Regions from separate parts of the Nocardioides ochotonae genome, predicted to be linked through region 4. Evidence: predicted binding sites of a transcription regulator. Region 4 holds the regulator's gene; each other region holds the start of a gene.

Region 1 (3,361 bases), 1.3 Mb from region 4:
CGAGACCGGCTCGCCGGCCAAACTGCCCTCGACGGGTACGCGCCGCGGCCGCCTGGCGGATCCGTCCCGGCCATGCCGCTGCCTCGAGCGCCCCATCGCCGGCTACCTCTACCGACGCCTCGGGAGGCTCCGCCTCACACCCTCGACAGACAGCGGAGCATCCCAAGTCCGGGGTAGCCGGACCGGGCAGGGGTATGGCCCCGCCGGCGGGCTGTCGACGGGGCCGGGGCGGTCGATCTACTCGTCCGGTGGGTGTGCGGTGACGAGCCGGGTCTCGCCGTGGTCCTTGACCAGGTGCAGCCCGTGGGGCGATCGCCAGAGGTACGTCGAGGCATCGGTGGTGTCGTAGGTCCACGCGGTGTGGGTCTTCGCTCGGTGATGTCGCCGGCAGAGCGGCGCGAGATTGCACGAGCACGTCGGGCCACCGTCACCGTGGGCGGTGACGTGGTCGGTGTCGCAGCGCCGGGCCGGTCGTTCGCACCACGGGAACGCGCACACCGGCTGGGTGAGACGGGTCTGCTCGACGAGCCGGTCAGGCACTGCGTAGGCGGCGGTGGGGTGGTGGGCCTCGAGGTCGATCACCGGCCTGACGACCACCTGGGCGTCGCCGCTGCACCACTGGCGGACCTGCTCGGTGGACACGATCGACCGGGTCTCCTCGACGTGGGCGATGCCGGCCTCATCACGGCTGATCGCGGCGTGGGAGAGGTGGACGTGGATGACACGACCTGGCGCGGCTTCACGACCGAGGCAGCACCATCACCGGCTTCGGCCCGCAGGTCGAGGGCGAGTTGCCGTCGGGCCAGCTCACCGGCCGCGATCGAGCGACGCACGTCCAACGCCTCCGTCGACCCGAGAGCCGCCAGTTCCTCGGCGCCGTGCCGGATCGCGGCGTCGAGGTCGAGTGCGTCGGCGAGGTCGAGCACCCCCTCGACGTGGACGGTGCCGTCGTGGGTGGCCTCGCGGGTGTGGACGTCGAAGCGACGCGCGTCCGCAGCGGCAAGGCGCTGCTTCTCCGCGCCCTCGGGGTCGAACATCACGCGGGCCTGATCGACGAGCCGCTCGATCCCGGCCCAGCTGATCTTCCCGACGACGGCGGCGAGCTGGCGGTCCACGAAGTCCGCCCCATCGAGCGGCAGGGTGGTGGTCAGCTGTGCGAGCCGCCGCGCCTTCCACAGCGGCACCTTGCCGGCGCGGACCAGCTTCCAGGTCCGCTTCAACCGATGCGCCAGCTCCAGCGCGTCCCCGACCAGCGCTCGGGCGGAGTCGGTCGACAGACCCAGCGCGGCGCCGAACTCCATCGGCGCGAACTCCGCCACCAGCGGCGCACCCTCACCCGCCAGGGGCACCGCGCCCTCCCCGAACACCAACCCGTTGGTTGACCCTGTCGAAACCTCAGAGACCGACTCCTCCGGGTGCATCGACGCCCACACCAGAGCCGCTTCCACGACGTCGATCTCCGCCCGCTGGGCCGCAGCCCGGCGGCGCTGCGCGAACGCCAGCACGGCGGCTGGGGTGTCGCACTCGGGGAGTTCGGGGGAGGCCATGCCTCATTCTACTCGAACGCATGTTCGAGAATAAGGGGTTGTCCACCGCGATCTCGGCCAGGCGTCCGACGGAGGTCGACCACCGTTGGTCGAGCAGCGCGCGCCAGCGAGGCCGTCGAGACCCTCACCAGCCGGGGACGCTCCTCTGTCTGGTCAAGGGGTGCGGGGCGGGGACTTTCGTGGTTTGTCCGCTGTTCGCCGTGACGGGCGGCGCCGGCGAGCATCGCGAACGCGGCCTCGGAGTGGACCCGGCCGCGGTGCGCACCATCGCGGGCAGCTTCTGGGCGGCGAACCGGCCGGTGCGTGCGGAGCGCCGCAGCGGCGCGAAGTCCCCCTCGACGCGGTCCGCGTCGCGCGTAAGGCCCCGTCCCAGCCCCGGCTGGACACCCCGCGCGTCGGCGGGGACCGCCAGGCGCAGCGGTGCTGATCACCAAGGACTGTGATGAGACACGACCGGTGCGCTTACACCGGTCGGTCAAGCTCCTGACCAGGCCAGCCACTCCAACCCAGGCCGGGCCGGCAGCCGGAAACGGACAAGTCCCGGGCAGGACACCCGCTGACTACGCGGGGCCAGTCTCGACAAGCTCGACCAACGGCGGCGGCCGGCCAGCGGGGCATCGACAAGGTTCACCCACACCCCCGCCACCGACCAACGAAGCGGAGAAACTACTCCGTCGGTGAACCCGAGGGCTCCTCCGTGGGCGACTCCTCGACCGACTCGGGGTCCAGGACGGCGCGGGAGGCCTCGTCGATGCGCTCGGTGTAGTCGCCGATGTCATCGACGACCGGGACGGTGAAGAGCTCGCGCAGGATCGGGTTCACCGCGGCCTCGAGCTCGCCCCACACGTCGAGCAGCGGCGGGATCTGCAGGGCCCGCACGCTGGTGTTGAACGCGCCGGCGTGCTCGGGCTGGCGGCCGGGCTGCAGGAAGTCCTCGCTGAGCGCGACCTCCTGGTTGGCGGGTGCCAGGTAGCCCGCACGCGTCACCTCGCGCACCGACTCGGTGGACAGCGCGTGCACCACGAAGTCGGCGGCCTCGGGCACGCTGCGGGCGGTGGTGGAGACGCAGAGCCCGGTGATGTCGCCGACGGTCGCCGGGGACTCCAGGACCGGCATCGGGATGACGTCGAAGTCCAGCCCCCGCACGCGGCGCAGCTCGGGCACGAGCGAGCGGTCGCCGGGGATCATCGCGACCTTGCCGGCCTTGAACCAGTCCAGCGCCGTACGGCGGGCCAGCTGGGCGTCGGACAGCGTCAGCGTCGGGTCACGCAGCACCCGCAGGGACTCGGCCAGCGCCTCGCGCGAGTCGTCGTCGTTCAGGGCGAGCGAGGTCGGGTCGGTCTCGTCGTCGAACAGCGGGCCGCCGGAGTACACGAACGGCGCGAGGCCCAGGAGGGTCGGCGGGACGTGCACGCCCTTGGTCCCCCGGCGCTTGCGGGAGGCGAAGTTCGCGGCCTCCTCGAACTGCGCGAAGGTCCACTTGGTGCGGGCGGCCGACGGGACGTCGAGGCCGAGCTCGGCCATCCGGTCGAAGTCGACGAGGTCGGTGTTGTAGTACATGACCGTGGGCGAGATGCCGTAGGGCATGCACTGCAGCTCGCGGTCGAGCCCGAAGGCCTCGAGCGCGGAGCGGGAGTAGCGGTCGCCGAACTCCACGCCGCGCTCGTCGAGGAGCTCCCCGATCGGGATGTTGAGGTCGTCGTCGTGGGCCCAGACCAGGTCCTGGCGGTCGAGCATGTAGACGTCGGGCGTCTCGCGGGCGCCGGTGCGCAGCGCCTTGACCAGCGCCTCGCGGTTCGGGAACGCCACGATCC
Region 2 (3,361 bases), 1.2 Mb from region 4:
CATCCGCGCCGCCCACGCGCACGTCGACGCCTGAGCGCTCGCGCTCGTCTGCTCGGTCCGTCGCCAGTCGCCCCGTCGACCGCAACCCCGTCGGCCGGGCGTTGCCGTCGGCCGAGCTTGTCGACACCGTCGGCGCGGACAGGGGACCGACCCCGCGAGCGGAGTGCTGGCGGGGTCCGGGGCGGTGGATCTACTCGTCGGGCGGGTGGGCGGTGACGAGCCTGGTCTCGCCGCACCGCTTCACCAGGTGCAGCCCGTGGGGCGAGCGCCAGAGGTACGTCGCCGCGTCAGTGGTGTCGTAGGTCCACGCCGTGTGGGTCTTGGCCCGGTGATGGCGGCGACACAACGGTGCGAGATTGCACGAGCACGTCGGGCCGTCGTCGCCGTGGGCGGTGACGTGGTCGGTGTCGCAGTGCCTCGCGGGTCTCTCGCACCACGGGAACGCGCACACCGGTTGGACCATCCGGGTCTGTTCGGCGAGGCGGTCGGGGACGGCGTAGGCGTCGGTGTCGTGGTGGGACTCGAGGTCGATGACCGGCTTGATCACCACCTGCGCGTCGCCGCTGCACCAGTCGCGGACCTGCGCGGTGGAGACGACGGACCGGGTCTCTTCGATCTGCGCGAAGCCGGCTTCGTCGCGGCTGATCGCGGCGTGGGAGAGGTGGACGTGGATGACGACCTGGCGGGGCTTCACCACCGACGCGGCGCCGTCACCTGCTTCGGCGCGGAGGTCGAAGGCCAGCTGTCGCCGGGCGAGCTCGCCGGCGGCCATCGAACGACGCACGTCCAACGACTCGGCGGACCCGAGCACCGCCAGCTCCTCGGCTCCGTGGCGGATCGCAGTTTCCAGGTCCATTGCGTCGGCGAGGTCGAGGACCCCTTCCACGTGGACGGTGCCGTCGTGGTTTGCCTCGCGGGTGTGGACGTCGAAGCGTCGCCCGGCGGCGGCCTCGCGGCGGTCCTTCTCGGCACCTTCGGGGTCGAATGTCACCCGGGCCCGGTCGACGAGCCGCCCGATCGCCGCCCACCCGACCTTGTCCACGCCTGCGGCTAGTTGGCGGTCCACGAACTCGGCACCGGTCAGCGGCAGCGTGGTGGTGAGCTGCGCGATCCGGCGGCCCTTCCAAGCCGGCACCTCGCCTGCGCGGACGCGCTTGAAGATCCGCGGCAGCCGGTGCGCCAACTCCAGCGCATCACCGACGAGGCCCCGGGCCGCATCGGTGGACATGCCGAGCGCGGCTCCGAACTCCATCGGGGCGAACTCCGCCACCAGCGGCGTACCTTCACCCGCCAGCGGCACGGCGAGCTCACCGAAGACCAGTCCGGTCGTCGGCGTTGCCTCGGCGACCGTCTCCTCCGGGTGCATCGCCGCCCACACCAGGGCGGCCTCCAGGATCAGCACCTCGCCCCGCTGCACCGCGGCCCGCTGCTCCTGCGCGAACGCCAGCACGGCGGCTGGGGTGTCGCAGTCGGGGAGCTCGTGGTCGGCCATGCCTTATCTTACTCGAACGCACGTTCGAGATGAAGGGGCGCGATGGAACTGCAAGGTAAAGACTTCTGCTGCGGCGGCACGGCCGCGAAGGTCGGCTGAGCGCTTTTCGGGGGCCTGTTGGCCGTTCCGCGACCGCCTGACACGCCTCGCCGGGCCGCGCTAGTCCACATCCCGGGACCGATGACCACCACTCGAAACGGTGCCCGTAAGGTGAGCCTTGCTCATCAAGAGGGACTGAGGGATACGGCCCGAAGAAGTCCCGGCAACCGCCACGAGCCTCCGCCTCCCGCCAGGGATCGGATCGTGGAAACGGTGCCAATTCCGTCCGGCGCGATGGTCGCAGCCGGAGAAGATGAGAAGGAGGTCCTTCATGAGCGCCGTTGTTTCCGAGTCGACCCAGGTCGCCACCCCGGCCCACGAGCTGCGCGACGGCGCGTTCGGCCACGCCACCGGGCTGAGCTGTCGTGAGTGCGGCCACCAGGTCGCCCTCGGGCCCCACTACGCGTGTCCGGAGTGCTTCGGCCCCCTGGAGATCGCCTACGACTTCCCGGCCGTCACCCGCGAGGAGATCGAGGCCGGTCCGGCCAACATCTGGCGCTACAAGGCGCTCCTCCCGGTGCCGAGCGACATCGAGTCCAGCCCCAACATGGAGCCCGGCTTCACCCGGCTACTCAAGGCCGACAACCTCGGCCGCGCCCTCGGCATCGACAACCTGTGGGTCAAGGACGACAGCACCAACCCCACCAACTCCTTCAAGGACCGCGTCGTCGCCTGCGCCCTGAGCGCGGCCCGCGAGTTCGGCAGCAAGGTCTTCGCCTGCCCCTCGACCGGCAACCTGGCCAACGCGGTCGCCGCGGCCGGCGCCCGTGCCGGGATCAAGACGGTCGTCTTCATCCCCAGCAACCTCGAGAAGCCCAAGCAGATCAACTCCGCGATCTACACCGACTCGCTGGTCGCCGTGAACGGCAACTACGACGACGTCAACAAGCTCGCCAGCGAGATCGCGGGCGAGGAGGACGGCTGGGCGTTCGTCAACGTCAACGTCCGCCCGTACTACGCCGAGGGCTCCAAGACCCTCGGCTACGAGATCGCCGAGCAGCTCGGCTGGCGCCTGCCCGACCAGATCGTCATCCCGGTCGCGTCCGGCTCGCAGCTGACCAAGGTGCACAAGGCCTTCCAGGAGCTGATCGAGCTCGGCCTCGTCGAGGACAAGCCCTACAAGGTGTACGGCGCCCAGGCCACCGGCTGCTCGCCGGTCTCGGTCGCCTACAAGGCCGGCGTCGACGCGATCCGCCCGGTCAAGCCGGACACCATCGCCAAGAGCCTCGCGATCGGCAACCCCGCCGACGGCATCTACGTCCTCGACGTGTGCCGCCAGACCGGGGGAGCGGTCGAGGACATCACCGACGACGAGGTGCGCGACGCGATCGTGCTGCTCGCCCGCACCGAGGGTGTGTTCACCGAGACCGCCGGCGGCACCACGGTCGGCGTGCTGAAGAAGCTCGTCGAGACCGGCCAGCTCGACACCAGCCTGGAGACGGTCGTCATCAACACCGGCCACGGCCTGAAGACCCTCGACGCGGTGGCCGACGTGGTCGGCGCCCGCGCGACGATCGAGCCGAACTACGCCGCGTTCCGCGACTCCGGCATCGTCTGATCCCCTCCCCGCACTCGCACTCCAGGAGCACCCCGTGAGCGTTTCCGTCCGGATCCCGACCATCCTGCGCACCTACACCGGCGGCGAGTCCGAGGTGAGCGCCACCGGCGCGACCCTGGCGGAGGTCATCGACGACCTCGAGGCCAACTTCGCCGGCATCAAGGGGCGCATCCTCGACGACAACGGCGCGCTGCGCCGCTTCGTCAACGTCT
Region 3 (3,361 bases), 1.7 Mb from region 4:
CCAGGTGGCGCGGCTGCTCGGCGCGAGCGCGGTGGTGGGATCGGCCGGGTCTGCGGAGAAGGTGGCCTGGCTGACCGACGACCTCGGGTTCGACGCCGCGGTGAACTACCGCGACGGGTCCCCGCTGAAGCTGCTGGAGCCGCACGGCCCGTTCGACGTCTACTTCGACAACGTCGGCGGCGAGCACCTCGAGGCCGCCATCGCGCTGCTCTCCGACCACGGCCGGATCGCCGCCTGCGGCTCGATCGCGAGCTACAACGACGAGTTGCCGACCCCGGGCCCGCGCAACATGTTCCAGGTGGTCACCAAGCGGCTGCGGATGCAGGGCTTCATCGTCACCGACCACGGCGACGTGGCCCGGGAGTACCAGCAGCTGGCGAGGCAGTGGGTCGCCGACGGCAAGCTGGTCAGCCGCGAGACGGTCGTCGAGGGGCTCGACCACGCGGTGGACGCGTTCCTGGGGCTGCACCGTGGCGAGAACCTCGGCAAGATGTTGGTGCGGTTGTGAGGGTCCTGGGGCTGCGCTGAACCGCTGCCCCTCGCTCTACGGTTGAGCTGCGACATCGGCTGACAGCGTCTGGGCCGACTACCGGTCGCAGATGCCGTCGCTCGTGACGGTCACCGACGCGGACCGGCGCGCCCTGGCCGAGCTTCGGACAGCCGGCTGGACTCTCGGCGTCATCACGAACGGCATGCTCGACAACCAGGAGGGCAAGATTCGCCGCACCGGCCTGGACGCCCTCGTCGACGGATGGGTCGTGTCCGACGCTGTCGGTGCCCGCAAACCGGCTCCTGCCATCTTCCACGCGCTCGCCAGCAGGCTCGGTTGCACGCTCGAGGGCTGGATGATCGGCGACAGTCTCGAGCTCGACGTCGCGGGTGGGGCTGCCGTCGGGCTGAGCACGGCGTGGCTCGACGACGGATCGGACCCGACGGGCCACCAGCCGGATCTGGTGGTCGGCTCGGTAGCGGCAGCCGCTCGAGCCATCTTGGATGGCCAGCCGAGCCCTACCCCGCGCTGAGGCAGGCCGGTAGGCGCTATTCGCGGTACAACGGCGCCTCCTGGCCGTAGAGCACCTGTCGGACTGCCCCGGGTAGCGCTCGTGCCAAGTCTTGGGACGCATCGACGGAGCAGCCCACGGTGAACTCGATCTCCTCGTCGACGTCGCAGGCCAGGCACCAGGCCTGATCCTCGGGCCAGACGACGTTCGGTTCTTGATGGTGACCCTGCGCGGAGCCGTACCAGGCGAGCGCCGGCGCGTCTCTGAGCTCGCCGACGGGGCCGGTGAAGAGCAGCATCTCTCGATTCGGAATCATCACTCGCGGGGCCTTGGGGACCGTCCCCCGATTCGTCCAGCCCTCCCAGATCGCGACTGCCGCGATCCGCGCCTCCGGGGCGAGGGCTACCGCTGTCACACCTCAATCGCATCAGGGCCCGCCCGGTCCGGCGACCTTTATCCACAGATTCATCCTTTACCTTCCATGCTGTTCGAAAGATTTCGAACACGGGTAGGATCGGGATATAGGGGAACCCACCCCACATCCCTTGATCTCGGGAGGCATCGATGGCCGACACGGCTCATCCCTACCTCGCCGACGTGGGGTGCGCGGAGGCGTTCCTCGACAAGATCGCCGACCGCGATCCGACCTTCCTGTCGATCTCGGAGAAGCGCCAGGCGCTGAGGATGACGGCCCACCTGGCCTCGCGGGCCCAGGCGATGCACGCGCGGGTGATCGCGTGCGCCGACGACGTGGCCGACGCCGACGGGTGCCGCGACGTCGCCGCCTGGGTGGCACACCGCACCCACACCGCCGCCCCGACCGCCCAGCGACTGCAGCGGCTCGGAGTCGCCTGCGAGCGGAGCTGGCACCGCGTCGGGACCGCGCTCGCGGGCGGACACGTCAGCCTCGACCAGGGCCACGTGATCGTGGCCGCGCTCGACGACCTCACCGACGCCTTCGACCTCATCGAGGCAAGCGCCGAGGAGTGGGCCGACATGCTCGCCCGCGCCGAGACCTACCTCGTGGAGCAGGCCGCCGACTTCGGGCCACGTGAGCTGGCCCGCCTAGCTGAGCGGCTGCTGGAGGTCGTCGCGCCGGAGTGGGCCGAGAAGGTCGAGGAGGAGCAGCTGCGCGCCGCGGAGCGCCGCGCCCGGCGGCGTACGACGCTGGGGGTGCGGCACCTCGGCGACGGATCCGCAGTGATCCGGGCCCGGGTGCCGGAGAGCATCGCGCTGCGACTGACCACGATGCTGGAGTCGTTCACCAACCCTCGGCGCGCAGCAGACGAGACCGCTTCGCCTGCCACTGACGGGCGGCGGGTGCCCTACGAGCGCCGGCTCGGCGAGGCCTTCTGCTCGCTGCTCGAGGCCATCGACCCCTCGAGACTCCCCCTGCACGGCGGCGACGCGACCACTCTCGTGATCACGATGGACCTCCAGGCGCTCGTCGACGGCCTCGGGTCCGCGACGCTGGCGGACGGCTCCCGCATCACCGCGGGCGAGGCCCGCAGACTCGCCTGCACAGCCAATCTCGTCCCCGCGGTGCTCGGCACCCAGTCGGTGCCGCTCGATCTCGGTCGCACGAACCGGCTCTTCAGCCCGGGTCAGAGAAAGGCCCTGGCAATTCGCGACCAGGAATGCCGCGCCGACGGATGCACGATTCCCTCGACCTGGTGCGAGGCACATCATGTGAATCCATGGTCAGCGGGCGGGAAGACCGCTCTCGGCAACGGATTGCTGCTGTGCTCGCATCACCATCATTTGATCCATGACGACCGATATGTCCACCAACGGATGCCGAACGGCGATATCCGATTCAGTCGGCGGACGTGAGCACATGGTCGCAGCCGGGGATAGAAGGCCGCGTCCCCGGCCCGATATCAGCTCGTCGCGGCTGCGGGGTAGGACCCGGCGCAGAACCTGCCGCGCTTGTTCGACGCAGTTGCGGTGATCGTGACCTCGCCCCGGCCGACGCGAGTCAGCACTCCACTGTTCCACGACCCGCGAGCGTTCACCGTCGATGCCCCTTCCCCACCTGCACTGTTGCCGTTGACACTCATGCTGAGCCGCCAGGTCCACTGAGCTCGCGGTGAGAGCTTCCGGGCAGCGATGCGCGCACGGTCAGTCCCGCAGCCATCGCTTCGCTCCATTCCTACGTGACCGGCGTGACGGACACGCCTTCTGGTGTGCCGTCGTAGATGCTCAGGGCCCAGTCGCTGCCATCTCCCGCTCGAACCTGGATCCGCTTGGCGCCCGGGGGCGCGCTCACGATCGTGCTGGTCGTAACCCCGTCGCAGCCGATGACGGACGCGGCATCGGGGTAGTCGAAGTTGACGAGCTGAGCTTCAGCTCCGGCGACG
Region 4 (3,361 bases):
GAGTGCTTCGCCGAGCTGGCCAAGGAGAAGGCCCAGAAGTCCCACCTGATCATCACCAACCACTCGCTGCTGGCGATCGACGCGGTCGAGGGCGTCCCGATGATCCCCGACTACAACGTCGTGGTGATCGACGAGGCCCACGAGCTGACCCAGCGGGTCACCCAGGCCGCCACCGACGAGCTGTGGGCCGCCGAGGTGGAGCGGGCCGCCCGGCGCGCCCAGCGCTACGTCGACGGCAGCGAGGCCGACGACCTCTCCGACGCCGCCGACGCACTGCGCGCCGCGATGGGCGAGGCCCGCCCGGGGCGCCTCGAGCAGCTCCCGGTCGACCTCGGGGACGCGCTCGTGCTGGTCCGTGACAGCGCCCGCGCCGCGATCTCGGCGTTCCCCAAGGACAAGGACCGCGACGGGGAGGCCGACGCCGGCCGCACCCAGGCCCGCGGCACGCTCCAGGAGGTCTTCACGACCGCGGAGCGGATGGCCGCGGAGCTCGACTCCGACGTCCTGTGGATGACCGAGGGCTCCGAGCGGATGCCCCCGCGGCTGTGTGTGGCGCCGCTGCAGGTCTGGGGCCAGATGCGCGACAAGCTGCTCAACGAGAAGACCGTCGTGTTCACCTCGGCCACCCTGATGCTCGGAGGCGACTTCAGCTCGGTCGCGACCAGCGTCGGGCTCAAGCCGTCCGAGCGGATCATCGACGGCTCGCCGACCGCGGCCGCACCGGGGGAGGGCCAGCCCTGGCGGGGCCTCGACGTCGGGTCGCCGTTCGACTACGGCCAGCAGGGCATCCTCTACGTCGCGCGTCACCTCCCGCCGCCGGGACGCGACGGGCTGGTCAAGGCCCAGCTCGACGAGATCGTGGAGCTGATCGACGCCGCCGACGGGCGCGCGCTGGGCCTGTTCTCCTCGCGCCGCGCGGCCGAGGCGGCGGCCGAGGAGGTCCGCAAGCGGCTTCCGCACCTGACGACGCTCGCGCAGGGCGACGCCCAGCTGCCCGAGCTGGCCAAGCAGTTCGTCGCCGACCCGCACACCTGCCTGTTCGGCACGCTGACGCTCTGGCAGGGCCTCGACGTACCCGGCGAGACCTGCCAGCTGGTGCTGATCGACCGGATCCCGTTCCCGCGCCCCGACGACCCGCTGATGTCGGCGCGGCAGAAGGCGGCCGACAAGGCCGGCGGCAACGGGTTCATGCAGGTCGCCGCCACCCATGCCGCGCTGCTGATGGCCCAGGGCGCCGGTCGGTTGATCCGCACGACCTCCGACCGCGGCGTGGTCGCGGTCCTCGACCCGAGGCTGGCGACCGCGCGCTACGGCGGCTTCCTCAAGGCCAGCCTGCCCTCGATGTGGACGACCACCGACCCGGGGATCGTGCGCCAGGCGCTGGCCCGGCTCGCGGGCAAGCCCTCCGCCTGAGCCGCTCCGCCGGCCGGCATCGCGCCGCGTGCGCGACGAGCGAGGACCTCGCAACGGCGACGGGGCTGGCGCGGGGTGAGCGTGTCACCCCGCGCCAGCCCCGGTCAGAGCCGCGCTGCGTCGATCCGTGCCGGGATCAGACCCGGCGCAGGACCGCGGTGACCTTGCCCAGGATCGATGCGTGGGTGCCGTCGATGGGCTCGTAGGCGTCGTTGTGGGGGAGCAGCCAGACCTTGCCGTCCTTGCGCTGGAAGGTCTTCACCGTGGCCTCGCCGTCGATGAGCGCGGCCACCATGTCGCCGTTGTTGGCGGTCTGCTGCTGGCGGATCACCACGTAGTCGCCGTTGCAGACGGCGGCGTCGATCATCGAGTCGCCGGAGACCTCGAGGAGGAACAGCTGCCCGTCGCCGACCAGCTGGCGCGGCAGCGGGAAGACGTCCTCGACCCGCTCCTCGGCCAGGATCGGCCCACCCGCGGCGATCCGACCCACGACGGGCACGTACGACGGGGCCGGCACGCTGTCGCCGATGCCGGTCTCGTCGATCGAGGATCCCTCGCCCGAGGACATCGCCTTGCGTGCGGCCATCACCTCGGGCAGGAACACCTCGAGGGCGCGCGGGCGGTGCGGGTCGCGCTTGATGAAGCCCTTCTGCTCGAGGACCTTCAGCTGGTGCGCGACGCTCGAGGAGCTGGTCAGGCCGACCGCCTGCCCGATCTCGCGCATGCTCGGCGGGTAGCCGCGCTTCTCGATGCAGTCGGTGATGTGGGTCAGGACCCGCACCTGGCGCGGGGTGAGCCCGGTCGCGTCGGCGGGACCGTCGGGGAGCTCAGCGACCCCGTCGCTCTTCTTCTTGGCCATCTGTGCCTTCCCTCGGGTCGTGGTCCGGGTTGTCGGTGCCCGCTCGCCCGGTAGTCGTCCCCGGGTCGGTGGCGTGAGGCCACCGTAGCGACTCCCACCCCCAGAGTTCAAACATCTGTTCGAAGGGCGTGTCGCGGGCCGGTCGCGGACCTCGACCCTCGAGGTGCCTCGAACATTTGTTCGCTCAGGTGCTTGCGTTCCTCGAACACCTGATCTAACGTCGTACACATGTTCGATCGAACGTCTGGTCGAACCGCTGATCTGGTCCTGTTCCGGCGGGACTGTCGGTGGCGGGCGTTAGACATCCTCTGACGCCGCGATCCGCGGCCGACGCACTTTCCTGCACTTCCCGGCACTTCCCCAGGAGCCATCATGAGCACGCTGCACCCCGCAATCGCGATCGCCCCCGCTCGCCCGACGAGCGGTCAGTCGGTGCGACTCACCCGCCGAGGTCGCGCGGTGATCTTCGGGTTCTGCGTCGCGGTGCTGCTCGCCGTGGGGTTCGCCCTCGCCGGCGGCTCGATGGCCACGGCGGAGAAGGGTCAGGCGGAGCCCACGGAGGTCATCACGGTCGGCACTGGCCAGACCCTGTGGGAGATCGCCTCGGAGATCAGTGACGACGGCGACGTGCGTGAGGCGATGCGTCACATCGAGCGGCTCAACGCCCTCGAGTCCCCGATGCTCATCGCCGGTCAGCGCCTGGCGGTGCCCACCAGCTGACGCCACATCCAGACATCGCCGGTCGCCTCGACCCCGACCGGCGAGCAGGGGAAGAGCGGGGGGCGGGACCATGAGGTCCCGCCCCCTGTTTCATGTGCGGAGGCGTCCGATCCCCGGTGCCCGGTGGTCAGGGCTGGGTGCTCAGCGCGCCGCGCGCCGTCCGCCCGGGGCGGTGGCCCGTGGGGCGGCGGTGTGCTCCGGTTGAGCGGGGTGCGGCGCCGGGAGGGCGGAGTCGGGCGTGTTCGGGTCGGAGGTGATGCCGAGCTCGCGCAGTAGGCGGGCGATGAGCATGAGCGCGACGAACAGGCACGCCACGGCGCCCATCGAGGCGAGGGCCAGGAGCCACCAGCCCTCGGTGTCGCCGCCGCG

What was found. Region 4 encodes LexA, which represses DNA repair genes until DNA is damaged. Its sites were predicted from a motif close to TCGAACANNTGTTCGA; they were not measured.
Region 1: a site for LexA is predicted at 1,560-1,575, ahead of HBO46_RS03450 (DUF222 domain-containing protein). Genes of this name have one in related genera too.
Region 2: a site for LexA is predicted at 1,505-1,520, ahead of HBO46_RS02855 (HNH endonuclease signature motif containing protein). Genes of this name have one in related genera too.
Region 3: a site for LexA is predicted at 1,500-1,515, ahead of HBO46_RS09410 (HNH endonuclease signature motif containing protein). Genes of this name have one in related genera too.

The regions. Positions count from the first base shown of each region.
Region 1 covers NZ_CP061769.1:691,571-694,931, reverse strand. The annotation lists gene HBO46_RS03455 (HNH endonuclease signature motif containing protein) at 238-642, opposite strand; gene HBO46_RS03450 (DUF222 domain-containing protein) at 579-1,547, opposite strand; gene HBO46_RS03445 (ABC transporter substrate-binding protein) at 2,214-3,361, opposite strand, start outside.
Region 2 covers NZ_CP061769.1:585,263-588,623, forward strand. The annotation lists gene otsB (trehalose-phosphatase) at 1-34, shown strand, start outside; gene HBO46_RS02855 (HNH endonuclease signature motif containing protein) at 191-1,492, opposite strand; SAM riboswitch class I at 1,711-1,851, shown strand; gene thrC (threonine synthase) at 1,863-3,149, shown strand; gene HBO46_RS02865 (MoaD/ThiS family protein) at 3,184-3,361, shown strand, end outside.
Region 3 covers NZ_CP061769.1:1,951,229-1,954,589, reverse strand. The annotation lists gene HBO46_RS09425 (NADP-dependent oxidoreductase) at 1-508, shown strand, start outside; partial or broken gene HBO46_RS09420 (HAD family hydrolase) at 591-1,022, shown strand; gene HBO46_RS09415 (hypothetical protein) at 1,039-1,299, opposite strand; gene HBO46_RS09410 (HNH endonuclease signature motif containing protein) at 1,566-2,834, shown strand; gene HBO46_RS09405 (hypothetical protein) at 3,154-3,361, opposite strand, start outside.
Region 4 covers NZ_CP061769.1:3,637,054-3,640,414, reverse strand. The annotation lists gene HBO46_RS17480 (ATP-dependent DNA helicase) at 1-1,413, shown strand, start outside; gene lexA (transcriptional repressor LexA) at 1,550-2,272, opposite strand; gene HBO46_RS17470 (LysM peptidoglycan-binding domain-containing protein) at 2,645-2,992, shown strand; gene HBO46_RS17465 (hypothetical protein) at 3,134-3,361, opposite strand, start outside.